DNA from 3 places in the Paenibacillus sp. AN1007 genome. Region 1 is predicted to be linked to each of the others. Evidence: predicted binding sites of a transcription regulator. Region 1 holds the regulator's gene; each other region holds the start of a gene.
What was found. Region 1 encodes Rex, which represses fermentation and respiration genes when NADH is low (regulators of the CRP and FNR family bind a similar motif). Its sites were predicted from a motif close to TTGTGAAATATTTCACAA; they were not measured.

Region 1 (4,470 bases):
TTAAAGGAGAATTTAAGATTCTTCATGCGTATGGACGATGCCAAGACGGTGTATTGGATGGAGGCCAGCGGCCAGTTCCGCAGCAAATCACTGCAGCTGTATGCTGTTCCTGTAGATGTAAGTGCACAGCTGAAAGAGATGTTTTTTGATAAAAAGAAAAGCGTTGTGCTTACGTCGGCTACGCTGTCCGTGGATAAGTCATTCCAATTCATGATTGAACAGCTTGGCCTGCAGGAAGCTTCCGACAATAACCGCCTTCTTACATCCATGCTGCCTTCACCGTTCAATTATAGGGAACAGGCCTTGTTAGTCATTCCGCGTGATTTTCCAAGTCTGAAAGGCAGTGTAGGAGATGCTCACTTTGTACAGATGCTGGTACAGTCCCTTGCCGAGACGGCGATTGCGACACAGGGACGTATGATGGTGCTGTTCACCTCATACAAAATGCTGAGACAAGTGTATGAGCCGTTGAAGGAGGCTTTATCCGGGAATGATATCTCCCTATTGGGCCAAGGCGTTGACAGCGGTAACCGTTCCAAGCTCACACGAAGATTCCAGGATGCCAAAGCGGCAGTTCTGCTGGGTACGAGCAGCTTCTGGGAAGGGGTAGATATTCCAGGTGAAGCCCTCACTTGTCTCGCAATCGTAAGGCTGCCGTTTCAGCCGCCTAACCATCCGCTTCTGGAAGCAAAGAGTGAACTGCTGCAGGAGCAGAAAAAAAATCCGTTTATGAAAATGTCTGTCCCTCAGGCCGTCATCCGGTTCAAACAGGGATTTGGCCGGTTGGTTCGGACAGGCAAGGATCGGGGGATCGTTATCGTGTATGATACGCGAGTAATTGAAGCTTATTATGGCAAGTACTTCCTGTATTCCTTACCTGGACCCAAAATGGAGCATATGCTGACAGAACAGATGGTTCCGCGTATCGCCGAATGGCTGGATCGTCCCATCGTGAATGAAAATGATTCGATTTTGTAAGCTATAGCATTGCATTGTACTTCTGCATAGCGTTAAACTCGAAAGAGACTTCGAAAAGCAGCACATCATGAACTTATAATCCCAACAATACGGGCATTCTGTATGAGGAATGATGCATATTTTGCATGTATACAGAATGCTCCATTTTTCAATATTTATTATTTTATCGTGGCAATGGTAAGGGGGAGCAGGAATGAAATCGGATAAAATTTCGGAAGCGGTAGTACGGCGTCTGCCCGTATATTTGCGTTATCTTAACGAGTTGGTTCAGCGTGAGGTGACCACAGTTTCTTCACAGGAGCTTGGACAGCGATTGGATCTGAATCCGGCCCAGATTCGCAAGGACCTGGCTTATTTTGGTGATTTTGGCCGTAAAGGAATCGGGTATGACGTTTCTTATCTGATCGAGAAGATTCGTCACATTTTGAAGATTGACCAGCAGATTAATGTGGCTCTGGTTGGAGCGGGTAATCTAGGACAAGCGTTGTCCAACTACAATGCTTACTTGAAAGACAATATGAAGATTGTTGCTATTTTTGATGCGTTCGGACCGAAGATTGGCAGTAAGATTAACAGTCTGACTGTCCAGCCGATGGAAGAGCTTGCAGCAGCGGTACAAAAAGATAACATTCGCATCGGGATTATTACGGTTCCGGATACGGAAGCTCAGAACGTCGCGGATCAGCTGATTGAATCGGGAATCGAGGCAATTCTGAATTTTGCACCAACGATTCTAAAAACACCATCACATGTTCGTATCCATCACGCTGACTTTACAACAGATCTGCTCAGTTTGGCTTATTATTTAGAAAACGGGAAGGAAGAAGAGTCTGATGACAACAACGAATAGATGGGTAATTCAAAACGGTAAATTTGCCGTAAACGAAGGCGCAAACTGGACAATAGTTCAAGGGTATATGGTCATTCAGGATGACAAGATTGTGCATATTGGTGAGACGCTGCCGGATGGAGACGAGCAACTGGCGAAAGTGGATGGAAAAGGACTTCTCTTCCTGCCGGGTCTGATCAATACGCATGGTCATGCGGCCATGTCACTGCTTCGGGGTCATGGGGACGATCTGGCACTTCAGGTATGGCTCCAGGAAAAAATGTGGCCGATGGAAGCAAAAATGACTTCGGAAGACGTTTACTGGGGCGCATCGCTTTCGGTGCTTGAAATGCTAAAAGGCGGAACAACAGCGTTCCTGGACATGTATGATCATATGGATCAGGTGGCAAGAGTGGTTGAACAGTCCGGGGCAAGAGCTGCACTGGCTCGCGGTGTGATTGGACTTTGTTCCGAAGAAGAGCAGATGCGCAAGCTGGAAGAGTCCGCAGCATTTGCGCGTGAATGGAACGGACAGGCGGATGGACGGATCACAACGGTTATCTCCCCGCACGCACCTTACACATGCCCTCCAGATTACATAGAGAAGCTTGTACAGGCCGCGCATGACCTTAACCTGCCGCTGCACACGCATATGTCAGAGACATTACGTGAAGTAGAGCAGAACGTGACAGATTACGGCCTGCGCCCTGTAGCTCACCTAGAGAAGCATGGCTTTTTCTCACGTCCATCGCTTGTAGCCCATGCGGTTCATCTGAACGATGAAGAAATTGAGATTCTGGCCCGACATGATGTGGCAGTATCGCATAATCCGGGCAGCAATCTAAAGCTTGCTTCCGGAGTAGCCCGTGTGCCTGCTATGTTGAAAGCAGGGGTTACCGTGTCTCTGGGTACAGACGGACCCGCAAGCAACAACAACCTGGATATGTTTGAGGAAATGAGACTTGCCGCACTGATTCATAAAGGTGTATCTGGCGATCCAACTGCGGTTCCTGCGGGTGAAGCACTGCTGCTTGGAACAGGTTTCGGCGCGAAGTCTATTTTCCTGAACGACACGGGTGCGCTGCGAATGGGGATGAAGGCAGATTTTATTGCGCTGAATATTGAACAGGCTCATTTTTATCCGCATACGGATCTGATCTCTCATGCGATCTATTCTGCCTCGGCTAAAGATGTGGAACATGTATGGGTAGACGGAAAACAAGTGGTGAAACATGGCGAGTGTTTGACAATGGATGAGGAGCGCATTTTGCGGGAATCTCAATTGGCCTTTGATCAGCTTCTTGCCCGTTAAAAGACAAGCTGGCCATCAACGCGCAGTATTCAGAGAAAGGAAGTTCAGCTCTTGAAGAAGAAAAAGAAGTGGATCTGGATATCGCTGCTCATTCTGGTTCTGATCTTGTTTGGACTTCAAAGGTATTACGTCTATGTAACACAAGATCAGCGTAAAGAAGAGGCATTGGCTGTACAAGCCGCACAAGACCAGTTGGGGATTACATCGCCTGATGAGCTTCGAAAGTACGTCTGGGGCGAGAAGAATGGCTCTGACAACATCTATTGGACGATGACCGCCAAAAATAAAGATAATCAAAACGTAATGGTGTGGGTTAAATTTGATAACAACAACCAGCCAGTCCAGGGCGCTGCGGGAGTACACAGTGAATTGATCCAGAACGGGATGTCCGAAACGCAGATTCGCAGCCGATTTAGTTCCGAGGTGCCGGGTGGTGAGATCAAACGGATCATGCCAGGTGTCGTGAATAATATCTACGTATGGCAAGTGTACTACAAAGATGGTACGCATAATTATTATCGTTTTTATCGGTTTAGCAATGGAGAGCAGGTAGATTTGGTCTATACCGTACCGAACAGCTAGAATCGAAAAAGAGCAGGAAACCGGCAGTCAGCACATCGACTGAACCGGTTTTTTGGCTTTTCTATCAAATGATTGTGAATTAAATAGTTAAAATTAATAATTTATTCATATTTTCACCTTCGATATTGTATATACGATGTGATATACTCATTTATGTACTGAAGTTACAATAAAACGCAAAAAAATCTGCAGTTAACGATGCAGACATCAAGTTCACTCTTTGATTAATAATTATAAATATAAGCCTGTAGATCGAGAATAGGCTCATTTTGGGAGGGGTAATTCATTTGAAGCTGAAAGTATTGCCTATTGTTCTTACTGCTGTTATATCTGCCGTCCTGTTATTTGGAGGTTGGTTCGCATATCGTCAAGTAGCCGTACAAAGCCCGATTGAAAAAATGGTTACTCAATACGAGGGAGTCAATAGTGTTCAATTATCTATTAACCGCAATGATGTACAAATGAAACTTGATTTGAAACCAAATGTGGATTTGGGAAAACTGGTCCAGTATATTCACAAAGAAGGACAGAACCTGATTGGCTCACGTGCGCTTAAACTGGACGTTGTAGATCATTCCAATGAGGCGCTGGAGAACTGGTGGGGCGATGCGATGTTTACTGTAGCCCAAGCGATGGAAAACAAACAATACGCCGAGATTACACCGACTTTGTCGAAGATGGCAGTAGGAGGAATTCAAGTCAATACAGCGATGGATGACAACAATGTTTATGTAAGTCTGAGAGACGGAGATGCCAGCAAGTTCATTAT
Region 2 (4,470 bases), 600 kb from region 1:
CCGATGAATTTGTACAAGATCGCCTGGGCAGTCTCTTCGGTGTTCTGCGGGGAGATGAATCTGGACCGAAAGTGATGGTCGCCGGACACTTTGATGAAGTGGGCTTTATGACAACGGGTATCACGGAAACAGGTATGATTAAATTTCGTCCACTTGGCGGATGGTGGAGTCAAGCTGTGCTGTCGCAGCGTCTTCAGATCATAACTCCTGAACGTCGGATTATCGGTGTTGTCGGTTCTACGCCTACGCATCTGCTGGATGAATCCCAGCGCAGCAAACCGGTAGACTTGAATTCTATGTATCTGGATATTGGTGCAGATGATCGTGCCGAGGCAGAATCATGGGGGATTCATCCGGGAATGCAGATTGTACCGATCTGTGAATTTACGCCGATGGCAAATCCCAAGAAAATTATGGCTAAAGCCTGGGATAATCGTTATGGTGTTGGGCTGGCGCTTGAACTTGTGGAAGCACTGCATCAGGAGAAGCTGCCCAACATCCTTTATTCGGGAGCAACGGTACAGGAAGAATTGGGACTGCGCGGTGCACGTACTGCAGCCAATCTCATTCAGCCAGACGTTTTCTTTGCCCTGGACTGCAGCGCAGCCAATGACATGACTGGAGATAAGCAGTCCTTTGGACATATCGGTCAAGGTGCACTGCTTCGCATATTCGACCCGGGAATGTTCACACATCGTGGGATCGTTGAATATGTTCAGGACACAGCCTCTTCCAATCAGATTAAAATGCAGTACTTTATTTCGCCGGGCGGCACCGATGCAGGTCAGGTCCACTTGAGCGGTATTGGCGTACCTTCCACCGTTATTGGCATCTGCGGTCGGTACATCCACACCTCTTCTTCCATCATTCACACGGATGACTATGATGCTGCCAAAGAGCTGATCGTCAAGCTGGTGAAGGGTCTCGACCGTACAACGATGGAGACAATTATTAATAATGCTTGATCCATGCTAAGAAAATATGTAGAGCTTAACTGCAGAGATACCTTATCGAAGTTCTTCGAGGGTATCTTTTCTTTCGATTGGTTTCATAAATAGCTGGATCGTAGAACATGTTGGAGATCAATTACATAAGATAGCTTAATGAAAGACCCATAACCAGTTATGAAATCACTAAATATAAATTAGCGGGGGACCTTTATATGGCAGCAGGAAGGAATGGTAAATCAAATAAAGGTTCTAGAAAAACCAATGCTGCGAGTACCCTTCTAGGTGGCAATATGAATGGAAAGAAACTGGAACTGATTGTTGCAGCGTTATTGGTCAGCGGGAAGTTAAGAGTGGATGCGGTCACGCTGTTTCGAGAAGCTACCTTAGTTGTAGAATTAGTAGGCCAGTATAAAACACTTCAAAAGGTACAACCGTCCAATTCAGATAAACTGGTACAATTCCTGGATGAAACGGGCGGCGATATGACCCTGAATGATGTGATTCAGGCTTTTCAGCAGCGCATGAATTCCTAAATGCAGGCAAGAAAAGAGGTGGCTGTGATGTCTGAGTTTGATGGAGTTGGATTTGCCGAGACGTTAATTGTACTTATTCTTGTCGTTTTATTTGTGTTTGGTTCTACAGATATCGATACGCTTAGCGGTACACCTACAAAAGTTTGATCCTGCTTGTCTCCTTACAGGGTATTGAGCAGCCGGTTCCGAGGCAGTCGCCATTGACTCTCTCCTGCGTGATAAAAACAACTTGTTGATTGAAGAACGCCAGTCCATATGAAATGGGCTGGCGTTTCCTGCTGTTCTACAGAAATAAAGGCGAGAACGCAAACCAAGCTAAAATGAGTGTCAATACCACACACACGTTCTCTACGACCGCTCCATGTTTGGTCCCTGTACTCATCAGGTTTGCCCGGATCCGGAGCTTAAACGGCGGCAAAGGGCGAATCCCCCGATTCGTCAACGAATCCGCAATTAAATGGAGGGCATAAGCAGAACCTCCTGCAACCCAGATTTCCGGACCCTGCACCTGCGTTGTGCTGTACAGCAGTCCTGCCCACACAGCCGTTCCGTACAGCGTGTGCGTCAATCCCCTGTGCGTCAGTGTTGTACACAGCATAAGCAGACTGCCCGCTATCCAATTCCACGGTGCAAAAGCATGACCATAAAAAACAAGGCCCAGCCCGATGGCAAACATGAGCACTTTACGCAGCGATCGCGATGGCAGAAACGACACAAGCCCGATGAGAATGGCGAGAAGCAGATTCCACGGTTTTGCTGGGACGTAAAAATATACAAATACAGCCGCAGGCAAAAGAACCGTCTGCAGCAGCCGAATCAGGCTGTTAGGCAGCGCTTTGGATACCAGCAATGAATTGGGTTCATCGATATCCGGCAGCAGTGAGCCAATCAAGGCAGCCGTTACAGCTGGAGCCGTAACAGGCATTCCGAGCAGCTGCAGAACGGATAGTGAAACGCCTGTACCGATAATGAGGTGGGATCTTCCCATCATGTTGCAAAAACGTCCTTTCGAAGAAATAGGGATTAGTTCCGACCCCGATCTGATCATACAACGAAAGAAAAACAAGAACAATAGTTCGTATTTCTCATTTCTCAAAATTTTTTTTATATTCGTGATGCTCATCACACTTATTTTTATATGAATGATCTATCGTAATTAGTGAAATTAATCACATTTATTAACTGGAAATACGTGTTATAGTTTAAAATATAAAATATAAGAAATTAAAAATGTTGGTATTCTCGCAGTATTTATCCAAGGGAGGGCTACACATGAACGGAAATAAAGAAAGATTAGTTGTCATCGGCAATGGTATGGCCGGGATCAGCACCGTGGAGCAAATTTTAAAATTAACTTCACGCTTTGATATTACGGTTTTTGGAACAGAACCTTATCCTAACTACAATCGGATTATGCTGTCGTATGTACTGGAAGGCAGCAAAACGCTTGATGATATCGTACTGAATGATCTTCACTGGTATGAGGAGTATGGTATTACTCTTCACACAGGAACAACGGTTGCCCGCATTGATGCAGAGAGTCGTGAAGTTGTAACAGAAAATGGACAGCGCACTCCGTACGACAAAATTATTATTGCAACGGGTTCGAGTTCTTTCATCCTTCCTGTACCCGGACATGACAAGCAAGGCGTCGTAGGATTTCGTGACATTGCAGACTGCAATGTCATGCTCGAAGCTGCAAAAGAATATAAAAAAGCGGCGGTCATCGGTGGCGGACTCCTAGGCCTGGAAGCAGCTAAAGGACTTGTGCAGCTGGGTATGGATGTTACCGTTGTTCACCTGATGGATGATCTGATGGAACGCCAGTTGGACCCGCAAGCTTCTGCCATGTTGAAAGCCGAACTGGAACGCCAGGGAATCAAGTTCAAAATGGGAGCACAAACTGCTGAACTGCTCGGCGGCCAACGGGTTGAAGGTATTCGTTTTGCTGACGATTCCGTGCTGAATGTTGATTTCGTAGTGATGGCTGTTGGAATCAAGCCAAATACAGCTGTAGCCCGCGAAAGCGGTATCGAAGTCAACCGGGGCATCATTGTGGATGACTACATGCAGACCTCGCTGAAAGACGTTTACTCTGTCGGAGAATGTAACGAACATCGCGGTGTGTGTTACGGGCTTGTTGCGCCTCTCTTCGAACAGGGCATGATTCTTGCGAAACATATCTGCGGCGTCGAAACTGCTCCGTATGAAGGCTCGGTTGTATCGACCAAATTGAAAATCTCGGGTGTGGATGTTTTCTCTACTGGCGAATTCATCGACAGCACTGAACATACCGTGATTTCACAGAAAGACGACTGGAAACGGACGTACAAAAAAATTCTGCTTCGAGACAACAAAATGGTAGGTGCTGTACTTTTCGGTGACATTACGGACTCCGCTGAACTGCAAAAACTGATCAAGAATCAGACCGAAATGACAGAAGAATTGTACAGTTCACTCATGGGCACAGGCTGCGGCGGTCACAAAAAAACGACCTCTGTTGAAACGATGCCCGAAGACGAAATTGTCTGCGGATGTAACGGCGTAACCAAAGGTGCTATCGTTGATGTCATTACCAATCAAGGTTTGACTACAGTTGATGAGATCAAAGCCTGCACGGGTGCAACCCGCTCTTGCGGAGGATGCAAACCGGTGGTGGAACAGATTTTGCAATACGTGCTTGGAGACAGCTTCAGCACCAGTACCAAACAAGGAATTTGCGGATGCACCACTATGGGGCGTGATGAAATCGTAGCAGAGATTAAACAAAAAGGACTGCAGACGACCAAAGAGGTTATGAACGTACTTGGCTGGAGCCAGCCTGAGGGATGTTCGAAATGTCGTCCGGCCATCAACTACTATCTGGGCATGATCAATCCAGACACACACGAGGATGAAAAAGAATCCAGGTTTGTTAACGAACGAATGAACGCAAACATTCAAAAAGACGGAACTTATACCGTTGTACCTCGGATGTACGGCGGGGT
Region 3 (4,470 bases), 2.0 Mb from region 1:
CCTCTCGTGCAAAACCTCGCTCCACTCGTTCCGTATCTGGTGCCACAACCAGTGGATTGCTGCAGTAAACCAGCATGGCCCGGATCGGCTGCTCCGCTTCCAGCAGCGCTTCGCCAATCCGGTTCATGTTCACAACCCGCGGCTCGGCATGCTGCCTTAGGTCAGGCCGCTCCAGCGCATCACTGTTCGTACTTGCATAGCTGTTCGTACGTACCGCACCCCCGCCGCGCTTGAGCCACTGCCCTGTAATCGCAGGCAGGCAGGCGATGCTGCGTACGTTCATGCCCCCGTTGTCATGGTGCTGCAGGCCATTGCCAATGTGAATATGAGCGGCATGAGCAGCCCCATAGAGCCGGGCCAGCTCCACAATGGTTTCTTCTGGCACGCCTGTAATACGTGCCGTGCGTTCCGGTGTACAGCTGCGTACATGCTCGCGCAGCGCTTCATGTCCTATGGTATATTTTTGCATAAATTCTTCATTCGTTAGTCCCTGCTCAAAGAGCACATGCATCAAACCCAGTGCCAGCGCACTGTCTGTGCCCGGATAGATTGGAATGAACCAATCTGCCCATTGTGCTGTCCGGTTGCGGTGAACGTCAATGACAACGATTTTGGCACCCTTTTTACGAGCCTTCTCCGCCAGTACCACCTGATGCATATTGGTACTGACGATGTTACCGCCCCAGACCACGATCAAATCAGCATGCTCCGTATCCTCCGGCAGCGTTCCGTGATTGGCGCCCATCGTATATTTCCAGCCGGTGTTGCCTGCAGCATTACAGATCGTCTGCTCCAGCACACTTGCCCCCAGCGCATTAAAGAAACGCCGATCCATGCCATCCACACCAAGCACACCCATATTTCCATAGAAACTGTACGGCAGAATACTCTCAGGTCCATACGTATCAGACAAATCTTTAAACTTTCCCGTAATTTCCTGAATTGCTTCGTCCCAGCTTATGCGCTCGAACCTGCCTTCACCTTTGGCTCCGACTCGTTTCATCGGATATTGAAGACGTTCGGGATGATACACCCGCTCCGTCATATTTCGAACTTTATTACAGATCGCACCCTTTGTGATCGGATGGTCCGGATTACCGGTTACCTTAACAATTTTACCATTCTCTTTATGTAACAGCAGACCGCATGTGTCTGGACAATCGAGCGGGCATACCGCTGGAAATACACCATTCTCCTGATCGATCATCTTCTGGCCCTCCTCATTCAACAGCTATCCCTATATCATATCCCGTCTGAGGCTGAAACGTAAAGAGAACAAGAGTGAATCGGTTAAATCTTCATGATTGCCGGGCAGGCTGCTGCTGCACCAATCTATATTCCATGATATATTCCAACTTTTCAAAAAAATTTTTACCCCTTTGATTCATTCTCTGAATCCAGGGGTAAATTAAAAACAAGGCATTAGGTTGGTGTTTCCCCACTTCCTCCTCATGCCATATCATGGACCACTCCCGAAATTCGCCATGCTCAGGTTTCGTTCCCCCGAACCTTGTCATGGCGAATTTAATTTTGTGCAAAAAAAAAGATGACTGCATCTCCAACGCCACGACGAACTATCGTGAAACGGCAGGATGTATCATCTTCGTTTCTACTAAGCTTTAACTCTTATTGATAAATCTCTTATATGATCCGTTACGCCTGTTTGCCCCACATTACTCTGCCTTCTGCTTCCACGGGAGGTGCCGGAACAGGAACCACGGCTTCCGGCTTCGCTGCCGGCTCAACCTTCCGTAAGTACACCATCCAGTACGCAGCCGCTACAAACAAAGCGCCGCCTGTCAGATTACCCAACCAGACCGGAATAAAATTCATAACATACTGCCCCCAGGAATAATGACCCTCAAAGATCGCTGCCGGAATGAGAAACATGTTCGCCACAACGTGCTGAAAGCCGATGGCCACAAACGCCATCGTTGGAAACCAAATGCCCAGAATTTTACCGCTCATCGTATCGGCAGCATATGACAGCCAGACCGCAAGGGCCACGAGCCAGTTACAGCCGATCCCGGAGATAAATGCTTGCAAAAAGCTGTCATGAAGCTTGTGTCCCGCCATATCAACCACCTTGGCCAAATATGCACCATCAGCCGTCAAGCCCAGCACATGACCAAAGAAAAAAGCGACAAACAGCGCGCCCAGCAGGTTGCCCAATGTCACAAGCAGCAGGTTCTTCAACATGCTGGCTGGTGAAATTTTACGTGTGATTGCAGCAAGCGGCACAGCCATCATATTGCCTGTCAGCAGTTCCCCACCACCGATCAAAACCAGAATCAGTCCCACCGGGAACACAGCCGCTCCGATGAATGTCGCAATGCTTCCCCACTCCGCTGGTGCAGACGCAATCACGCGAATATCCAGCAGGAAACCAAGCGCAATGAAAGCTCCTGCCAGAAAACCGAGAATCAGCACGGAGGAAATAGGGTTTTGTGCTTTTTTCACACCGGACTGTACCGTATATTGTGCAACCTCCAGAGGTGTTTTGGCCGCCATATGTCATCCTCTCCTTTTATCTTCTATCCGTTCGTATGCCAAGCAAATCTATCCATGAATTCATTGTATATCGACCTCCCGGAAAACTTTGTGCAAATAATCACAAAGTGATCCAAGAAGATGATCCCATTTTCCAATGCCTCTCTCCAAAATCCGGAGGATCAAGATAAACAAATAAATAAGTAAACAGCAAACTGACATAGTTGGCACAGACGAAAAAAAGGAAGACTGACGATATGATCGCCGTTCTTCCTTCTCTTTGTTGTATGATGTACCCGGATTCTGTCTAGTTTCTTGCGCTTAATCTGCTTTTAACTTAAGCTGTCGATTATGCCATTAACCTAGACCAGGGCTGGTGCTTTAACTTCTACTGGAGGCAGAGCTTGCAGCCCTGCAGTGTTCAAGAAGTTCCACGGTTTGTTATAGTGCGGCTGGAAGAAGAAGTCGATAAAAGCCAGATCATCCACTGTCATGTTATTCTGAATGAAGACCGAGATCGTATTGATCGACTGTGTCAGATCGACCTGGGACATAACCTGTGCACCAACAATCCGGCGAGTGGCCTGCTCGTATACAACTTTCAGCAGCAGTTTCTCGGCGGTTGGCATAAACTCCGGACGATAGCTGTCTTCCAGAACAACCGATTCTACAACAAGTCCTTCTTCGGCGGCAGACATTTCGGTCATGCCGGTTCCTGCAATATTTTGCTCGTAAATTTTGATACCCGATGTGCCCTGTGTTCCCATATAAGGTGTCGTTGGACGAACCAGGTTTCGCGCTACGAGTGTACCCATCCGCACGGCGTTTGTTGCCAGTGGAATGTAAGCCGCTTTGCCGGTAGGATTGTAGTGAATCGCGCAGCTGTCACCCGCGGCAAAGACATCTTCCTGGCTGGTCTGCATATATTTGTCCACGATGATCGCGCCGTTTGGAAGCATATCCACCTGACCTTTGAGCAGCTCCGTATTCGGGCGGAACCCGATGCAGAGAATGACCAGATCAGTCTCGAATTCCCCTTTGGATGTGATGACTTTGGTGACTTTACCATTCTCGCCCGTAAACTTCTGTACCGTCTGCCCAAGAGCCAATTTAATTCCTTTTCCAGTCAATGTATCTTCGATGGCATCTGTAAATTCAGGGTCAAGGTATTTATTCAAAATACGATCCACGCTATCAATAAGTGTCACTTCTTTGCCGTTCATCTGGAAGGCTTCCACCAGTTCAACGCCGATGTAACCAGCGCCGACAACCGTTACGCGTTTGGTATCCTTCGCTCTTTCAATAATGGTGTTGGAGTGATTGTAGTTTTTGCAGAGCAGGATGTTGTCCATCTCGATGCCTTCCAGCTTCGGAACGACAGGCCATGAACCTGTAGTCACAATTAGCTTGTCAAACGTATCTTCAAATTCTTCCCCAGTTTGCAGGTTTTTAGCCCGTAAGGTATGACCTTTGGCATCAACTGCTGTCACTTCATGGAGCATCTTGGTTTCAACACCAAGGTCCGCCAACTGATTCGGCGAAGAATAGAACAGGCCGTCAGGATCTTTCACCACGCCCCCAACATAGAGCGCAATCCCGCAGGAGAGGAATGAAATGTTGTCATTGCGTTCATATACGGTAATGGTGGCATCCGGGTATAATTTAGCGGTATTTACGATAGCTGCCGTTCCTGCGTGTGTACATCCGATGACTGCGATTTTCATGAGTAGTTCCTCCTTGGAGTATTAGATCGATGAAGTGTATGTGATTTATTTCACTTTATACACCTATTATAATGTGATATTTTTCACATTGCAATAGGTTAAGCAAAATAATTTGTTCTTTCAGAAAAAGAAGGCCCCCTGCCCCCGTCTACAATCACTTCTTTCCTATGTTCTCACTAACTTCATTTTCCCCGAATTACATTTTGCTTATGCCCTCCAAATAGTTCAATTCCATTACCGAAAACCTGGATCATCA

Region 2: a site for Rex is predicted at 2,641-2,658, ahead of nirB (nitrite reductase large subunit NirB). Genes of this name have one in related genera too.
Region 3: a site for Rex is predicted at 2,600-2,617, ahead of ABXS70_RS28720 (formate/nitrite transporter family protein). Genes of this name have one in related genera too.

The regions. Positions count from the first base shown of each region.
Region 1 covers NZ_CP159992.1:1,794,870-1,799,339, forward strand. The annotation lists gene dinG (ATP-dependent DNA helicase DinG) at 1-978, shown strand, start outside; gene ABXS70_RS08245 (redox-sensing transcriptional repressor Rex) at 1,172-1,828, shown strand; gene ABXS70_RS08250 (amidohydrolase) at 1,812-3,119, shown strand; gene ABXS70_RS08255 (DUF5590 domain-containing protein) at 3,171-3,701, shown strand; gene ABXS70_RS08260 (hypothetical protein) at 3,989-4,470, shown strand, end outside.
Region 2 covers NZ_CP159992.1:1,195,139-1,199,608, reverse strand. The annotation lists gene ABXS70_RS05530 (M42 family metallopeptidase) at 1-965, shown strand, start outside; gene ABXS70_RS05525 (hypothetical protein) at 1,163-1,483, shown strand; gene ABXS70_RS05520 (metal-dependent hydrolase) at 1,767-2,474, opposite strand; gene nirB (nitrite reductase large subunit NirB) at 2,756-4,470, shown strand, end outside.
Region 3 covers NZ_CP159992.1:6,406,009-6,410,478, reverse strand. The annotation lists gene ABXS70_RS28725 (molybdopterin oxidoreductase family protein) at 1-1,207, opposite strand, end outside; gene ABXS70_RS28720 (formate/nitrite transporter family protein) at 1,654-2,511, opposite strand; gene ABXS70_RS28715 (FAD-dependent oxidoreductase) at 2,853-4,214, opposite strand.